DNA from 2 places in the Rheinheimera muenzenbergensis genome. Region 1 is predicted to be linked to the other one. Evidence: riboswitches for the same ligand, from Rfam matches in the RefSeq annotation. Region 1 holds a riboswitch; the other holds the start of a gene.
What was found. Region 1 has a riboswitch for thiamine pyrophosphate ahead of thiC (phosphomethylpyrimidine synthase ThiC). Riboswitches for the same ligand answer to the same signal wherever they lie in the genome.
Positions count from the first base shown of each region.

Region 2: linked by a shared signal. The riboswitch ahead of MN202_RS09920 (TonB-dependent receptor) and the one ahead of thiC (phosphomethylpyrimidine synthase ThiC) in region 1 are both predicted to bind thiamine pyrophosphate.

Region 1 is NZ_JALAAR010000028.1:3,820-13,094, reverse strand. It holds gene MN202_RS19730 (malonyl CoA-ACP transacylase) at 1-47, opposite strand, end outside; gene MN202_RS19725 (dehydrogenase E1 component subunit alpha/beta) at 44-2,254, opposite strand; gene MN202_RS19720 (acyl-CoA dehydrogenase) at 2,283-3,464, opposite strand; gene MN202_RS19715 (LysR family transcriptional regulator) at 3,574-4,413, shown strand; gene sbcB (exodeoxyribonuclease I) at 4,502-5,938, shown strand; TPP riboswitch at 5,993-6,103, shown strand; gene thiC (phosphomethylpyrimidine synthase ThiC) at 6,199-7,974, shown strand; gene thiE (thiamine phosphate synthase) at 7,964-9,275, shown strand, end outside.
Region 2 is NZ_JALAAR010000007.1:91,055-100,329, forward strand. It holds gene MN202_RS09910 (methyl-accepting chemotaxis protein) at 1-659, shown strand, start outside; gene MN202_RS09915 (hypothetical protein) at 656-1,504, opposite strand; TPP riboswitch at 1,617-1,713, shown strand; gene MN202_RS09920 (TonB-dependent receptor) at 1,754-3,841, shown strand; gene MN202_RS09925 (YkoF family thiamine/hydroxymethylpyrimidine-binding protein) at 3,852-4,100, shown strand; gene pnuC (nicotinamide riboside transporter PnuC) at 4,097-4,726, shown strand; gene MN202_RS09935 (phosphotransferase) at 4,678-5,547, shown strand; gene MN202_RS09940 (MerR family transcriptional regulator) at 5,542-5,724, opposite strand; gene MN202_RS09945 (S9 family peptidase) at 5,935-8,055, shown strand; gene MN202_RS09950 (DUF4198 domain-containing protein) at 8,208-9,005, shown strand; gene MN202_RS09955 (EF-hand domain-containing protein) at 9,028-9,275, shown strand, end outside.

The DNA of each region.
Region 1 (9,275 bases):
TTGTAAGTGCCCCGGCCGGGACAGACTAGCAGCGCAGTTTTCTTCATAACAACACCTGTTCATTGGCAACGGTGAGCAAGCTAAGTGCATGTTGCACAATTTGCTGTTTCGACGGTAGTACGGCATAAGCCGCCGCTCCCAACGGAATAAAGCTATCTTCAGCACATAGTCGCGATACAGTAAAATGCCCCGGTTTAGCCTCATGCAAAGCGGTAAACAGCTCTTCACTTAACGAGCCGCGTCGACGGCATTCATCAACAATCAATACCTTGGAACAGCCGTTAAGCGCTTTGATAATCAGCGTGGTATGCAGCGGCACTAAGGTGCGCAAATCTAACAGCCGGATCTGATAGCCCTGCGCGGCCAGTTCCTGCTCAGCCTGGCGGCTTAAATAATAGCCATTGCCATAGCTGATAATGGCCAGCTCGTCACCATCGCCATAGACTGCCGGCTCGCCTAATACAGGCAGCGGCGTATCAGGTGTTGGGTAATCATGTAACCACAAACCATCGCCGGCTGTGGCCAAATCCCGTGTCATATACAGCGCTATAGGTTCAAGAAAAATAACCAGCCGCTTTTGCTGATGGGCCAGCTGCACGGCCTGACGTAGCAATAAAGCCGCGTCATGACCGTTTGACGGGCAAAATAAAATTACACCCGGAATATCGCGAAACACCGCAAACGAGTTGTCATTATGAAAATGGCCGCCAAAGCCGCGCTGATAAGCCAGACCGGCAATACGAATGACCATCGCATTGTGATACTGGCCGTTAGAGAAAAACGGTAAGGTCGCTGCTTCACCGCGAATTTGATCCTCGGCATTGTGCACATAGGCTAGAAACTGAATTTCCGGTATCGAGATAAACCCTTGCTGGGCCAAACCAATCGCCATACCAAGAATACTCTGCTCATCCAGCAGAGTATTAATGACTCTGTTACTGCCAAAAGCATGCACCAAATGCTGGGTAACGCCGTAAACGCCGCCTTTTTTGCCGACATCTTCGCCAAAAACCACGGTATTATTGTACTGCGCCAAGATGTCATGCAGCGTCCAGTTTAGCAATTTGGCCAAATGCTGCTTTTTACCCATGTTATGCTGATCAAAGGCAAACAGTTGCTCGCGCAGCTCGCTGGCCGGTACCACAGGTACTTTATCAGCGTCACGCTCAGGCGCGATGGAGGCCATCACTTGTGCCGCAGTGGTTAATTTTGGCTGATGGCTGGCAACAGTCGCAACGCGATTAATTTGCGTTACCAAAGCATTTAATTGAGCAAGCAACTGCTCTGCGGTTATGTCACCGCTGGCTAGCAGTGCTGCTGTGCTGCTTAGCAGCGGGTCCAGCTCAAGCTCGGCTTCAATTTGTGCCTTGGTGCGATATGCCGCTTCAGCATCAGCACCAGCATGGCCAAACAACCTTACCGTGGACAGATGCAAAACTGCAGGCTTACGTTTACTGCGCACATAATCTGCAGCGCGGCGGGCAACATGATAGGTCTGCGCCAGATCGCGGCTGTCGGCAGCAAAATACTTCAGTGCCGGCCTGTCGGCTAAATCCTGCTCTATCCAGCCGCTGGGGGTTGGTGTGGAAATACCCAGGCCGTTATCTTCACAAACAAACAGCACCGGTACCGGTACCTGCTGATAAGCTGCCCAGCAAGCTGAGTTGATCGCGCCCTGCGCAGTTGAATGATTGGCCGAGGCATCGCCAAAACTGCACAGCACTATGGCATCGGCCGGCCACTGGCCGTCAAGCCCCAGCCGCTTGCTTAGATCGACAGCGAACGCTGCCCCCACCGCTTTGGGCAACTGCGACGCTATGGTACTGGTTTGTGGCGGTATATTCAGCGCCAGGCTGCCAAGCACCTTATGCCGGCCACCTGAGATCGGGTCCTCACTGCTGGCGCAAAACGACAACAACATGTCATACAACGGCGTACTACCCGGCAATTGTTTGCTACGTTCAATAAAAAAAGCCCCACTTCGATAATGCAAAAACGCCGGATCTGTAAGCCTTAAGGCCGCAGCCACAGCAGCGTTACCCTCGTGGCCGGCACTGCCGATGGTATAAAAGCTCTGGCCTTTGGCTTGTAACAAACGTGATTGCAAATCCAGCAGACGGCTGCATAACTGACTGTGCCACAACTGATATAAGGTACTGAATTCAATACTGTGACTACTGCTATGCGGCGGTAGCTTGCCGCTTTTTAAGCGCTCACGGTATTCATTGACCCAGGGATGTACGGCTTCTGACATAAGGCTTACTCCACTGCAACTGCCTGGCTTAAACGCCGCTAAACGCCTGTAAACCGGTTTGTGCCCGGCCTAAAATAAGTGCATGCACATCGTGCGTACCCTCGTAGGTGTTTACCGCTTCCAGGTTCATCACATGGCGAATAACATGGAATTCGTCAGCAATGCCATTGCCGCCGTGCATGTCACGGGCAACGCGGGCAATATCCAGCGCTTTGCCGCAGGAATTACGTTTTATTAGCGAGATAGTCTCCGGTGCCAGCAAATGCTGATCCATCAACCGGCCGGCCTGTAAACACGCCAGTAAACCAATGCTGATTTCTGTTTGCATATCCGCTAATTTTTTCTGGATAAGCTGATTAGCCGCCAGCGGCCGGCCAAACTGGTGACGGTCCAGCGTATACTGGCGGGCAGCATGCCAGCAGAATTCTGCCGCACCCAGCGCGCCCCAGGCAATGCCGTAGCGAGCTTTATTTAAACAGCCAAACGGGCCTTTTAAGCCACTGACATTAGGCAGCAGCGCATCCTCGCCTACTTCGACGTTATCCATCACGATTTCGCCGGTTATCGACGCCCTTAGCGAAAACTTACCTTCAATTTTCGGGGCCGATAAGCCCTTCATGCCTTTTTCCAGCACAAAACCGCGAATCTCGCCGTCTAACTTGGCCCACACCACAAACACATCGGCAATCGGCGAGTTGGTGATCCACATCTTACTGCCGTTTAGCACGTAACCGCCGGCTGTTTTCTTCGCTGTAGTGCGCATACCTGCGGGATCTGAACCCGCATCCGGTTCAGTTAAACCAAAGCAGCCAACCCATTCTCCACTGGCCAGCCTGGGTAAATATTTCAGCCGCTGTGCTTCAGTGCCGTATTCATGAATAGGATGCATCACTAAGGACGACTGCACACTCATGGCACTGCGATAACCGCTGTCTACCCGTTCTACTTCGCGCGCGACTAAACCATAACAAACATAGTTTACTGCCGAGCAGCCGTACTTTTCCGGTAAGGTTGCCCCCAGCAGGCCAAGCTCACCCAGTTCTGTCATAATTTCTTGGTGAAAATGCTCTTCGCGGTTGGCCATCAATACCCGCGGCTGCAGTTTTTCCTGACAATACTGATGAGCAGTGTCGCGGATCATCCGCTCTTCTTCGGTTAACATGTTGCTGAACGCAAACGGGTCCTGCCAATCAAAATGTGGGCGTGCCATAGCAAATTCCTCAATAAAACCAGCGAAATATTTTTAGTTATCGCCAGATTAGCCTGCTTTAATGTACAGTTAAAATATAATAATTCTGTATCAGGTATAGTTTAAAACTATGGATATTCGCCAGCTAAATTACTTTGTTGCGGTGTATGAGCAAGGCAGCGTCAGCGCCGCAGCGCGCCAATGCTGTGTAGCGCAGCCATCACTTTCATCCGCACTGCGTCAGTTAGAGCAAGAACTGGGGGTCAGTTTATTTATCCGTCTGCCTAAAGGGGTAACCCCAACTGAAGATGGCGACAAGCTCTACGGCCATGCCGGGCGCATCATAAGCCAGTTACAGTCGTTAAAAGCCTCATTTACCGAACCGGTAGCACGGGTAAAATTCCGCCTGGGGTTAATTCGGGCTTTAGGCGTAGAACGTATGAGCCAGTTACTGCGCGAGTTTAGCAACAGCCTACCCGGGCTGGAGCTGCATTTGGTAGAGCCGGATGACAGCTGTGATGCCCGCATTATCACGCCGCAACTCCTTAAAGCCGGAGAAGCCTTTGCGCCAATATGGCATGACAATTACCTGTTGGCACTGCCTCCCGGTTCGCCCCTGAGTTTACAACCGCATATTGAGTTAGCGGATTTTGAGCAACTGCCATTGATAAAACGCACGCCATGCGATGCCTGGAATACCCTGTATCCGGAATTAGTGCGTCGTGGCATTAAAGCCGATATCCGCGCCGATATTCAAACTATAGAGTATGCGCTAGGCCTGGTATCAGCTGGAGTCGGCTGTGCATTAGTGCCTAATTTTGACAATATGCAGCAACGAAATGATGTCGATATCCGACCGGTAAATGAACTGAAACTAGAACGGACAATAGGCCTGGCTTATCCAAAAAACACTAACACAGAAGCGCTTACCCTACTATTGCAGCAATGCCAGCATGCCAGTAACCGATAAGGCTAAATGGCAAAAATCATGTATCCGCGCCGCTCCAGCTGCTAAACTGGCGACATGTTTTCAGATAACAAAACCCGGATAAGCTATTGTGACAACAACACAAAGCAGTTTTTATTTTCACGACTATGAAACCTGGGGCGCTGATCCCAAACGTGACCGCCCGGCGCAATTTGCCGGTATTCGCACCGATTTAGACCTGAATATTATCAGCGAGCCCGACGTCTGGTATTGCCAGCTAGCCAATGATTATCTGCCGCACCCGCAGGCGGCACTGATCACTGGTTTAACACCACAGTTGTGCAATAAAAAAGGCCTGAACGAAACTGACTTTATGCAACGTATTCTAGCGCGCTTTAGCGAGCCGAACAGCTGTGTACTGGGCTACAACAACCTGCGGTTTGACGATGAAGTGACCCGTTACAGCCTGTTTCGTAACTTTTATGAACCTTACGGCCGTGAATGGCAAAACGGCAATAGCCGCTGGGACTTAATAGACATGGTGCGCGCCTGCTACGCGCTGCGCCCCGATGGCATTAACTGGCCATTACGTGAAGATGGCAGCCCGGTTTTTAAACTGGAAGAACTGACCAAGGCTAATGGCCTGGCGCACGAAAACGCTCACGATGCCTTATCTGATGTGTATGCCACCATTGCCATCGCCAAACTTATTAAAGAAAAGCAACCTAAACTGTTTAGCTATTTATTTGAACTGCGTAAAAAAGCCAAAGTAGCCGAGCTGATTGATGTCGCCGGTATGACGCCGCTGGTACATGTGTCTTCTAAATTTCCGGCTACGCAAGGCTGTATCAGCTGGATAGTGCCACTGGCATTTCACCCTACTAATAAAAATGCGGTGATTTGCTACAACTTACAGGCTGATCCGACACCGCTACTGCAGGACGATATCGCCACCTTGCAGCAAAAGCTGTACACCAAAACCTCCGATCTGGCCGAAGGCGAGCACAGACTGGGTTTAAAGCTAATGCATTTAAATAAATGCCCGGTACTGGCACCGGCAAAAACCTTAACTGAAGAGCGCGCCGCCCAGTTTGGCATCGACCGCGCCCAATGCCTGAAACATCTGGATTTTTTGCGCCAGCATCGAGCTACTCAGGCTAAAGCTATAGAGCTGTATCAGCAATTAAATGACTTTCCAGCCGAAACCAACCCCGATTATCAGCTGTACAATGGTTTTATCAGCGACGGCGATAAGCAAAAAATGGTGCAGTTACACCAGTTGCCGCCTGAGCAATTAGCCGTTAACGCTCCGGTATTCAGTGACGAGCGCCTGAACAATCTATTGTTTTTATATCGCGCCCGTAACTACCCCTACAGCCTGACCGATAGTGAGCAGCAAAAGTGGCAGCGCTATCGCACTGACAAACTAATGCGCGGCCTGGATAACCCCAATTTAACTATGGAAGATTTTAGCCTGGCGCTGGAGAATCTGGCGCATGAGCATGCCAGTGATGAGCAGAAGATGAAAATTCTTAAGTCGCTTTATTTATATGTGCAGAGCTTATAGAACGCCGATTGAAATCAGACCTTGAATTTCGTTAGCAATAAGTGAATACTTAGCACCATCTTGTCGGAGTGCCCAGCTGTTTACAGCGGGCTGAGACCGTGAAAACGGGATCCGTTGAACCTGATCAGGCTAATACCTGCGAAGGGAAACAAGGGGAAATTCAGTATTAGCACAGCTAAACTCCGCCCAGCGGTTTAGTTGTTTGCTGCCAGCTGCCCCACTCCGGACAAGCAACTTCAACTTGTTAACCGGAGCTTGCTATGTCTGCTAAACCTTTTTCTAAACGTGATTTACGCGCCCATGCCCGTGCCTATATTCAGGCACTGCAGGGTGAAACCTTTCCCGGCTCCAGCCGTCATTATCTTCAATGTGAGCAAACTGGTGTCAGGGTGCCGGTGCGGCATATACACCTTAGCCCAAGCCGCCTGGCAGACGGCAGCGTGCAAACTAATCCTAGCTTACCGGTATATGACACCTCAGGCCCCTATGGCGATCCGGCACAGCAGTTAGATGTACTAAAGGGCCTGCCTAAGCTGCGGCTGGATTGGATTAACAGCCGCGGTGATGTCGCCCCCTCGCCCGAGCTGCCGTTTGCTGATATTGCACTGGATGAACAAATTACCGAGTTTGATCATCAGCCACTGCAAGCCAAAGCCGGCAAAACTGTAACCCAATTACACTATGCCCGCGCCGGTATTATTACACCGGAAATGCATTTTATTGCACTTAGGGAAAATATGGCGCTAACAGACGATGGTGTCAGAAGCCATCAGGGCGAAAGTTTTGGCGCTGCAATTCCCAAACAGATCACAGCAGAGTTTGTGCGGCAGGAAGTCGCAGCCGGACGGGCCATTATTCCGGCCAATATTAACCACCCGGAAGCCGAGCCGATGATTATCGGCCGCAACTTCAAAGTTAAGGTCAATGCCAATATCGGCAACTCATCGGTCAGCTCCAGCATTGAAGAAGAAGTAGAAAAACTGGTGTGGTCTACCCGTTGGGGGGCTGATACGGTAATGGATCTGTCCACCGGCCGGCGTATTCATCAAACCCGTGATTGGATTTTACGCAACAGCCCGGTACCGATAGGCACAGTACCCATTTATCAGGCGCTGGAAAAAGTAAACGGTGATGTCAGCAAACTAAACTGGCAGGTATTTTACGACACACTGATTGAGCAAGCCGAGCAAGGCGTAGATTACTTTACTATTCATGCCGGCGTACTAAAAGACTATGTCGCCTTAACGGCTAACCGCGTTACCGGTATTGTCTCACGGGGCGGCGCTATTATGGCGCAGTGGACCCGGTTATATAACCAGGAAAGCTTTTTATACCAGCATTTTGAACAAATTTGTCAGCTCTGTGCTGCCTACGATATTTCACTTTCCTTAGGTGATGGCCTGCGCCCGGGCAGCATTGCCGATGCCAATGATGAAGCCCAGTTTGCCGAACTTAGAACATTAGGCGAGCTGACCAAAATTGCCTGGCTCTATGATGTGCAGGTAATGATTGAGGGCCCTGGCCATGTGCCCATGCAGCTTATTCAAGAGAATATGACCGAGCAGTTAAAGCATTGTCATGAGGCACCGTTTTATACACTGGGCCCTTTAACCACTGATATTGCGCCGGGTTATGATCATATTACCTCTGGCATAGGTGCGGCGATGATTGGCTGGTTTGGCTGCGCCATGCTGTGTTATGTCACGCCAAAAGAGCATTTAGGCTTGCCAAATAAAGAAGATGTTAAACAAGGCCTTATTGCCTACAAAATTGCGGCCCATGCCGCAGATCTGGCTAAGGGCCACCCGGCAGCACAACTTAGAGATAATGCCTTGTCAAAAGCCCGCTATGAATTTCGCTGGCAGGATCAGTACAACCTGGCACTGGACCCCTTTACTGCCAAAGCTTATCACGATGAAACCCTAAGCCATGAAGGTGCCGACAGCGAGCAATTTTGCTCCATGTGCGGACCTAAATTTTGCTCAATGCGGCTTAATCAGCAAATTCAGCAGGAAGAGGCATTAAATGATGCCTGAGCCAGTATCTGAAACCAAACCGATCGTCTGGACGATTGCCAGCTCTGACAGTGGTGGCGGTGCCGGCATTCAGGCCGACTTACACACCTTTAACGCGTTGGGCTGCCATGGCTGTAGTGTTATTGCCGCTGTCACAGCGCAAAACAGCACTGAAGTTGTCGGTTATGAAACCATTAGCCCGGCACTGTTTATTACCCAGCTAAATTGCCTTATCCAGGATATGCCGCCCGCTGCGGTTAAAATTGGCCTGATCCCAGATGCTGAGTTGCTGACGCAGTTGGCGAACTGGCTGGCACAACATAAAGCCCAACATCAGTTTGTTGTTATCGCCGATCCGGTACTTAGTAGCAGCACTGGCTATAATTTTGTCCGGCAAAGCACTTTGCAGATCTGGCGGCAACAGTTGTTACCATTAGTGGATTTACTCACGCCCAATATCCCCGAACTGGCCTTGCTAAGTAATTTGCCGCATCAAAATAACGACGCACAGGCGCAGCAATTGTTGCAACTTGGCTGCCAGGCAATACTGGTAAAAGGTGGCCATTTAGACGCTAGCGACAACAATACTGCTGACAGCGTTACCGATGTGCTAATTACTGCAGATAACCGTTTTAGATTAAAACAGCCCAGACTTGACGTAACACATAACCATGGTACCGGCTGCGTACTATCCAGTGCTATAACGGCGGCCTGCGCACATGGCTATGCCCTCGCCGACAGCGCTATTATAGGGCGCGCTTATCTGCAGCAGGCACTCAGCTTTAGCTATGCCACTGGTAAAGGAGCCGGTAGCTTGCAACACCATGGCTGGCCGGTAAGCCCTGACTTTTTTCCGCAGTTGCAACATAATGACGCAGCGATTGACTACAACCTCTGCTTCGCCGGCATTACTGCGCCTATCGGCTTTTATCCGGTTATTGACAGCGTACAATGGCTAAAACGTTTATTGCCGCTTGAACCCGATGTCATTCAACTACGCATCAAGCAAGGAACAGCCGAAGACATTGAACAGCAAATTTCTGAAGCGGTACTGTTAAGCCGCGACTATAAACTGAGGCTGTTTATTAATGACCATTGGCAACTGGCCATTAAATATGGTGCTTATGGCGTACATCTGGGACAGGAAGATTTAACCACAGCCGATTTAGCGGCTATAGCCTCTGCGGGTTTACGCCTGGGTATCTCCACTCATAGTTACACCGAGCTATTGCGGGCCAGACAGATCCGGCCGTCCTATATTGCTCTGGGCCACATTTTTGCCACCCAAACCAAGCAAATGCCGTCACAACCTCAAGGTATCG
Region 2 (9,275 bases), on a different contig from region 1:
AAGCAGAAACCCTGTGTGCTGCCGGTCGTGATGTGGCAGCTGACAGTGCGGCAGGCATTAGCGCCCTGGCGCAACAACTTCAGCATAGTGCGCAGGTAGTGCGCCAGCTACAGCAGGAGTCCGGTCAGATTTCCGGTGTGCTGGATGTGATCGGTAAAATTTCAGAACAAACCAATTTACTGGCGTTAAATGCGGCTATCGAAGCGGCCAGAGCAGGCGAAGCCGGGCGCGGATTTTCAGTAGTGGCAGATGAGGTGCGTACGCTGTCGGCCAATACCAAGCAGGCAACAGAGTCAATTAGCAAGATGATCAGCCAGTTGCAGCAACAAGCGGTCAGTGCGGTAACGGTGATGCAGCAAGCGCACAAAGATGCCGATACTAATGTGCAACTGGCACAGACTGCCGGCAGCCGTTTTACCGAGCTGGCAGCGGCGGTAGAAAGCATTGCTGCGACTAATTTAAGCATTTGTACCGCGACAGAGCAGCAGCAACGGGTTTCTGCCGACATAGCACAGAATATTCATCTGCTAAATGATGACGTGGTGCAACTTAGCGATGGTGCCGCCCGTGCGGCCAACGCCAGTGAACAGTTAAACCAGTTGGCCATGCAATTAAGCGACGACTGGCGCGTATTTAACGTGGCAGCTAAATCAGCTTAAACCGCTGCGCAGGCCCGGTATATCGCCATCATCTGGCTGCCGGTTTGCATCAGGCTTAGCAGCAGGTTGGCAAAATAAATTAGCCCCAGGCTTAGCAGCGCAGAACAGACGATTTTGCCGCTGCTAAGTTGCTGCTGCTTACCATAGGCAAACCAGGCGACAAGCAACCACAGTAGCAGAAATAAGTACATTATGGCTTGCAGCACGTTACCTGTTATAAACAGCGGTCGCTCTGTTGCCTGCAAATACAGGGTTTGTGTCTGTGTCAGTTTTTGCTGCATTTGCTCGGCCAGGGCGGGGTTGGCTATCAGCTCACCGTTGGCATCGGTGTGACACAATGACTGTTCTAATCCCGACTTCAGTGCCTGTGCACTTTGCTCCAGTTGGATCCAGCTTTTGGCAACCACAGGATCTATCATGCCAATATTGGTTAGTGCATTGGCAAATACCAGCAATACCAGGCTGGCCCCGCAAAAAAAGGCAAACAGGCGGAAATAGGCAAAAAAGCTACTGGCTACGCCCATCAACCGCAGGCAGCCAAAGCTGATAGCAGCGGCAAAAAACAGCAGAAATAAATCAAACAGCGCACTGCTGGCCAACCGGGTAAAAGCGGCGTCGTCAGCGGGTAAGGTTACTGGATTAACCGCTTCAGGCAGTAACTGGCTGATAAACAGTGCAATAAGAAACGACAGGATTAAAAATTCGACGCCTTTGCTAACCTCATCGGGGTGTTCAGCAAGCGCCAATTGCTGCTGAATAAAGCGTTTGGGACGGAATAAACATTGGCTGAAGTGGTTAAAAAACAGCGGAATTTCTGCAATAACGCGTTCTATATAGCTTTTCATAATCTGTCCTTGTCAGCCCCTGTTAGGCGGATACGACATGACGCCGTTACAACTATAGGAGTTTAGCCGTCCTTTGCACATTGCATGCGCAAATAAAAGGCTTTACACTTGCCGCGCAACCAAGGGGTGCAGTAGCTGAGATGCCGCAAGGCGAACCCTTATAACCTGATCCGGATTATACCGGCGGAGGGATGGTGCTAACTCCTCAAGCTGGTGTGATCTCTGTTGTTACTGGAGATTCATACAACAATGCGCTTTTTCCCGTCGTTACTTACTTTGGCTGTGTGCAGCAGTTTTTCTATTCAGGCCAACGAAGCAGAGGCTTTTGTTGAGCGCATCAGCGTGCAGGGCGATTTTCGCCAGCAGTCGGTGCAGCAAGTGGCAGGCAGTGTTGCCATTGTCAGTGTGCAGGATGCCAAACGCACCTCGGCGCAGCACCTGGACGATGTGTTGCAACAACTGGCGGGTGTGAACTTCAGTGCCGGCGCGTCGCGTGGCCGTTATCTGCAAATCCGTGGTATTGGTGAGCGCAGCGAATTTGTCGACACCATTAACCCGTCGGTCGGCATTTTAATTGACGGCATTGACTACTCAGGCCTGGGCATCAGTGGTATTGCCGATTTAGCCCAGCTTGAAGTATTTCGTGGCCCACAAGCCAACCGCTTTGGCGCCAATGCGCTGGCTGGCATGTTAAACCTGACAACCAAAGGCCCAACCAACACACCTGAAGCCAGACTAAGTGGCTCGCTGGCTAACTACGACAGTTATCAGCTGGCTGGCCAGTTTAGCGATGGTATCAACGACCAGCTGGGTTACAGCCTGGCGCTGGAGCATCAACGCTCGGACGGTTTTATTAAAAATACCTACTTAAACCGTGACGATACCAATAATATCGACGAATTTACCGGTCGCTTTAAACTGCAGTATCAGCCATCGGCTGAGCTGGCGCTGCAACTGATCAGCCATTTTGTTGAACAAAAAAATGGCTATGACGCCTTCTCGCTGGATCGTAACCGCACCACTTTATCCGACCAACCAGGCCAGGATGATATTCAAAGCAAAGCGGTAGCCCTGCAAGCCGATTACAGCGGTTTAGCCTTTGCGAATTTATCGGCTCAGCTAAGCTGGCTGGCGGCAGACAGTGATTACGGTTTTGACGAAGACTGGAGTTATGTTGGTATTCATCCGGATGAGTATTCAACGACAGATCGTTATTTGCGCGAGCGCGATCAACTGACACTGGATTACCGCTTTACCTCTACGCCAGAGGGTAAGCTGGGTAACAGTGACTGGGTGTTGGGGTTGTATGCAGCAAACAAAGGCTTTGATTTAACCCGCCAGTTCTGGAATTGGGATTTATGGCAGGCCGATAGCTTTGCCAGCAGCTTAAACCGGGTTAATGCTGCCTTGTATGGTGAGCTGACTACGCCACTGCAGGACGGCTGGAGCCTGGTATCTGGCCTGCGGCTGGAACGTTATGATGATGAATACCGCGACAGCAGCGGCAACAGCATTAAAAACCACGACACTATGTGGGGCGCCAATGTTAGCCTGAATTATCAGGTTAACGCCCAGGCCTTGGTGTATTTGCTGGCATCCCGCGGTTATAAAGCCGGTGGGGTAAACGGTGACGCGCTGGCCAAAGCGGCTGATGGCAACTTAGCTGAATTAAGCAGCAAGGCCAGCTTTAAGCCGGAAACCCTGTACAACGCCGAGTTTGGTGTGAAAGGCAGCGCAATCGATAACAGCCTGACGGCCAGGGTAGTGGCATTTTATATGTGGCGCGATGATATGCAGGTAAAAGGCTGGTTAAACCCGGATAGCGGCCCGCAATTTGCTGGTTTTATTGATAACGCCGGTAGCGGTCGTAACTATGGTATTGAGATGGAAAACCGTCTGCAGCTGCATCCACAGCTGGCGCTGTTTTTATCTGCCAGTTGGCTGAAAACCAAACTGGGGCGCTACATTACGCTGGATGGCGACAATTTCAGTGGCCGCGAGCAGGCCCAGGCGCCACGTTTTCAATACAGTGTGGCCGCAGACTGGTATATCAGCGACAGCCTGACGTTTAACCTTAGCCTGCAGGGCAAAGATGAGTTTTATTTTTCTGATGGCCACAATGCCAGATCCCAGCGTTATGAGTTGCTGGGGGCACGCTTAAACTATCAACTGAGTAACTGGGAGTTGGCATTGTGGACACGCAATGCCCTGGATCAGGATATTGGCGTGCGTGGCTTTTACTTTGGTAACGATCCGCGTGATGGCTATGAGCCCCATGTTTATCAACAATTTGCTGAGCCGCGCCGCGTAGGCATTAGCGCCAGTTATCAGTTCTGAGAGGCAAGCTATGCAACTTTCGGTAGAAATAAGTAAGTATCCGCTGGCTGATGATTACATCACGCCGATTAAAGGCTTTATTGACCAGCTAAACCAATACCCGGACATTACAGTGCTGACTAACACTATGAGCACCCAACTGTTTGGCGACTATGACAGCGTGATGCAGGCGTTGCAAGCCTGTATCAAGTGGTCGTTTCAGCGTTATGGCAAGGTGGTGTTTGTCTGTAAGTTTATTCAGGGTGACTTGCGACCATGAACGAGCTGCTGAGCCAGGCAATAGCGCAGTGGCAACTGATGCACAGCCTGGAGCTGATAGCCACCTTACTGGCGCTGGCTTATGTGGTGTTAGCCCTTAAACAAAGCCTGTGGTGCTGGCCGGCAGCGCTGTTAAGCACCGTGTTGTTTACCCATATAATGTGGCAATCGGCGCTGCTGTCTGATGCGTTATTGCAGCTGTATTATGCCGGTATGGCGCTGTATGGCTGGTGGCGCTGGCAGCAGCTACGCCAGAGTGCGCCTGATGCGCGCGGCCCGGTATACGAGTGGCCCTGGCAACGTCATGCACTGCTCGTTGCGGTTACCGCGCTGGCCGGCGTGCTGTTGGGCCATTTTATGGCCAGCTATACTGCAGCTGATTTTGCTTATCTTGACGCCCAGACGACGGTGTTCAGCGTTGTCGCTACCTGGCTGGTAGCGCGTAAACTGGTATCTAACTGGTTGTACTGGGTGGTAATAGATGCGGTGTCTATTTACGTGTATGCCGAAAAACATCTGTATTTTCTTACCGGCTTGTTTATGCTGTATACCGTTATAGCTATTGCAGGATACTTTATTTGGCGCAGTCATTATCAGCAGCAACCGGCAGTGAGATTGAGCGTGTAACACGGCTGTGTCAGCGGCTGGAGTTTTTTGTCAGCCAGCCTCCAGTCGCAGTGCGCGCCCTGTCGCATGGCGACAGCAATCAGAGTTATCATGTTAAAACCGCGCAGGGAGATTATGTACTGCGCTGTTATCCGGCGCATTCCACTGTGTGCCGCCAGCAAGAGCTGCGTTGTCAGCATGCGGCCGCTGCACAGGGTTTAGCACCGGCGCCGCTGTGCCTGAATAACCATTATCAGATTATGCTTAGCGACTATATTCCCGACGCTATCGCTTATAGTTACCCGCAACTTGGCATCGCCCCGCTGTTACAACTGTTGGTGCCCTTTCATTTACTGCAGGTACAAACACCGCTACTGGATTACAGCAGCTATTTGCAGCAATTGCAGCAGGCTGTAGCAAAGCAGGCTGAGCTAACGAAGCCGCTGTTTGCTGTTGTATGCCAGGCCGCAGCCAGGCTAAGTGCATTGCCCGTTGATGAGGTGCTGTGCCATATGGATTTGCATCAGGGCAATTTACTCTGGGCGGAAAACAAGTTGTGGCTGCTCGATTTTGAATATAGCCAACGCGCCGACAGCAGCCTGGATTTGGCCGCGTTATGCTTGCATTTTAAGCTGGATACAGCGCAGCAAAGTGCCCTGTTACAACAGTATGCCCAGCTGCGGCAGCAGCCGGATTTACTGCAGCATTTGACAGCAAAACTGCCAGCGGCGAAAGTATTGTATGCTGGCTTTTGCTGGTTATGGTATCTGGCACAGCCGGGCTGTCAGGCCCAGGCTGCGCAGTGGCAATTACAACTGCAACAGTTGCAACAGCCGTTATAGCCCGCCCAGCCGCTCTGCCAGGGTTTTATACCGCTTTACGTCTTCTTCATTAAACATTGGTTTACCATCACTGTCTTTTTCGGCGGGTACCAGCAGGTTTTCCCGTGCCAGCCGTTCTACCCGTATTGCCTGAACGCCAAGAAATTCAGCTACCTGATCGACGGTCATTAACGCCATTTTCGTTTTCCTTGTATGTAGTTAGCCAAACAGTAATAGCGCATTTTGTGCATTTTGTGAATAGCCGTACCGCCAGTTGGCCCGCTTTAACCAGCTTGTTACATAAACCGTTACACTTTTTCAATTTGTGTTGAATAGTGTTGCTGGCTATTGCGTGTTAACGTTTGCGTTTTATTGTCTGCTTTTAGTGTCTGCTCAGGAGAGATATCAATGAAACCGGCTGTTTATTCCGTGTTATTTGCCGCTTTATGCGCTGCGCATGTTGTGAGTGCCGCTAGCCAGCAACCCCCGGTTGCTGTGCAGCAACCTTATACCGTAACGTCACCGAACGGCGATCGGCAGGATCCTTACTATTGGTTGCGTGATGACAGCCGCACCTCGCCAACGGTGCTGGATTATCTGCAGCGGGAAAATGCTTATGTCGAGCAGTATGCCAAAGCCTATCAGCCATTAACCGAAAAGCTGACCAGTGAGATCATTGGCCGCATTAAGCAGGACGACAGCTCAGTGCCTTACACCAAGGGCGATTACAGCTATTACCGTCGTTATGAAACCGGCAAAGAGTATCCGATTTATCTGCGTAAGGCGGTAAAAGACGGTACTGAGCAGGTTATGCTGGATGTTAACGAGCTGGCAAAAGGCAAAAGCTATTACGCGGTGTCGAACTGGCAGGTAAGTCCGGATCAAAACTTTATTGCCTATATGGAAGATGACAGCGGCCGGCGGCAGTATGTGCTAAAAGTACGCGATTTACGCACCGGTCAGGATTTGCCCGATGTGTTGACGGGTTTATCGTCCAGCATCGCCTGGGCCAAAGACAGCAAAACGTTGTATGTCGTTAAAAATGATCCGGTAACCCTGCTAAGTACTCAGGTACTGCAGCATAAACTGGGGCAGGAACCGGCGGCAGCTAAGCTGGTGTATGAAGAAAAAGACAATAGTTTTTATATGGGCGTAGGCAACAGCACCGACGACAACTATGTCATCATCTACTCCAGTAGCACAGTATCGAGCGAAATGCAGGTGATGGATGCCAGCAAACCTGGCAGCAAATTTACCAGCCTGGCAGCGCGCGAACGCGATGTAAAATACAGTGCCGATCATGTCAATGGCCGTTGGATCATCCAAACGGATTGGCAGGCGCCGAACTATCGTATTATGACAGTGGCTGCCGATAACATTGGTGATCGTAATAACTGGCAGCCGTTAATTACGCATGACGACAAGGTGTTTATCCAAGGCTTTGAAGCCTTTGAAAATTACCTGGCCATTAATGAACGTAGTGACGGTTTACGCCGCATTAAAGTGATGCCGTGGAACGCGCCGGATAAAGCGTTTTACGTCGCCTCAGATGAAGCGGCCTATGTCGCCGGCTTTGAAGTCAATCCGCAGCAAAACACCAATTTACTGCGCTACACCTATACCTCGCTTACCACACCGGCCAGCGTGTTTGAACTGAATATGCAAACCGGTGAAAAAACACTGCTAAAGCAAACTGAAGTACCGGGTGGTTTTGATAAAAACAACTATGTGACTGATCGGGTATGGGCTACCGCACGCGATGGTGTAAAGGTACCGGTGTCGTTGCTGTATAAAAAAGACTTTAAGCGTGACGGCAGCGCGCCACTGTATCAGTACGCCTATGGCTCTTATGGCAGCTCGTCTGATCCGCGTTTTCGTGACACGGTGTTATCGCTGGTCGACCGTGGCTTTGTTTACGCCATTGCCCATATCCGCGGCGGCCAGGAAATGGGCCGGCACTGGTATGAAGATGGCAAATTACTAAATAAAATCAATACCTTTACTGATTACATTGATGTCACCGACTATCTGGTTGCTAATAAGTATGTCGCCAAAGACAAGGTATTTGGTATGGGCGGCAGTGCCGGTGGCTTGCTGATGGGCGCGGTGGCTAATATGGCTCCTGAGAAATACCGTGGTCTGGTAGCACACGTACCCTTTGTTGATGTTGTTACCACTATGCTGGATGAAAGCATACCGCTTACCACCAACGAGTTTGACGAGTGGGGTAACCCGAAGCAAAAGGCCTATTACGACTATATGCTGTCGTACTCACCTTATGATCAGGTAGCTAAGCAGGCTTACCCGGCCATGTTGGTTACCACCGGCCTGCATGACTCGCAGGTGCAGTATTTTGAACCGGCGAAGTGGGTAGCCAAGCTGCGTACGCATAAAACCGATAGCCATCCGTTGCTGTTTAAAACCACGATGGAAGCCGGCCACGGCGGTAAATCAGGCCGTTTTGCCCGCCAGGCGCAAATAGCTGAAGAATATGCGTTTATTCTAAATTTACTGGGTATTAAGCAGTAAGTTTACACTCCCCACCTAACAAAGCCGGGCACCTTGCCCGGTTTTTTATTGCTTACAATGCAAATAAGATCAATTATCATTTGCATCTGATTGAGGTTTCAATTAAAGTGCCGCTCGCTTGTTAATAAGAATTATTATCATTAGGAGCTGCAATGTCTGTTTCTGTTAAATCGACCGTACTTGCTACTGCGCTACTGGCAACTCATTTCAGTGTTTTGGCCCATGTACCCTATTTAACGCCGGCCAGTTTTGAGCCGGTACGTGGCGGTTGGGTAAGCCTGGATGCAGCTTTTGCCGACAGGTTTTTTGTCCCCGAAGCGGTATTTGATAACAGCCGTTTTACCGTGCGTACCCCAGAGGGCAACACGGCACCCTTGCTGGCGGTGCACTATGGCCAGACCCGTGCCACCGCCGAACACAAAATTGAGGCAGACGGCACTTATCGCTTTAGTACCGGCCTGCGCTATGGCGCAGTGTTTCATACCTATGAGCACAACGGCGAGCGCAAAAGCAGCCGGGATGAAAACTTTGTACTACCTGCAGGGGCAAAATCTATCGCCCATTTTCAGGCCGTAACCCGGGCAGAAACCTATGTCAGCAAAGGCGCGCCGGATCAGGCTGCTGTCAGCGCCACAAATGAGGCGCTGGAGCTGGCATTCTTAACCCATCCTAACGATCTGTACAGCGACAGCACAGTGCGCGCCCGTCTGCTGTTTAACGGCGTACCACTGGCCAGCCAGGAAGTGAAGTTGTACCAGGTAGTTAAAGGTGCTGACGATGAAAAAGTAACGGCCAGCCTACGCAGTGACAACGATGGCGTGATCAGTTTTCAACCGCAGCAAGCCGGCACCTATTTTCTGGTAAGCCGCTACCGCACCGCTGCGCCGGACACGGCCAGAGTACCTACCTATAGCTACACCTACAGCGTTGTGCTGGAAGTGACGGAATAAATACGCAATAAAGGAGAACATGATGAATAAACCCAAACTTGCAATCAGCGTGTTTCTGGCCATCAGCAGCGCCTATCTGGCTGGTTGCAGTACTAAAGCTGCACCAACTGCCAGCGCACTGAGTGCAGCACAGCAGCAACAACTGGCAGGCGAGCGCGCCGGCCATTTACGCCAGACCCATGTGCGCTTTAATGCCCTCGATAAAGATGAAAATGGCTATATCAGCCGGGCTGAGTTTAACCGCTCCGGCGACCGTGCTTTTGAGCGGAT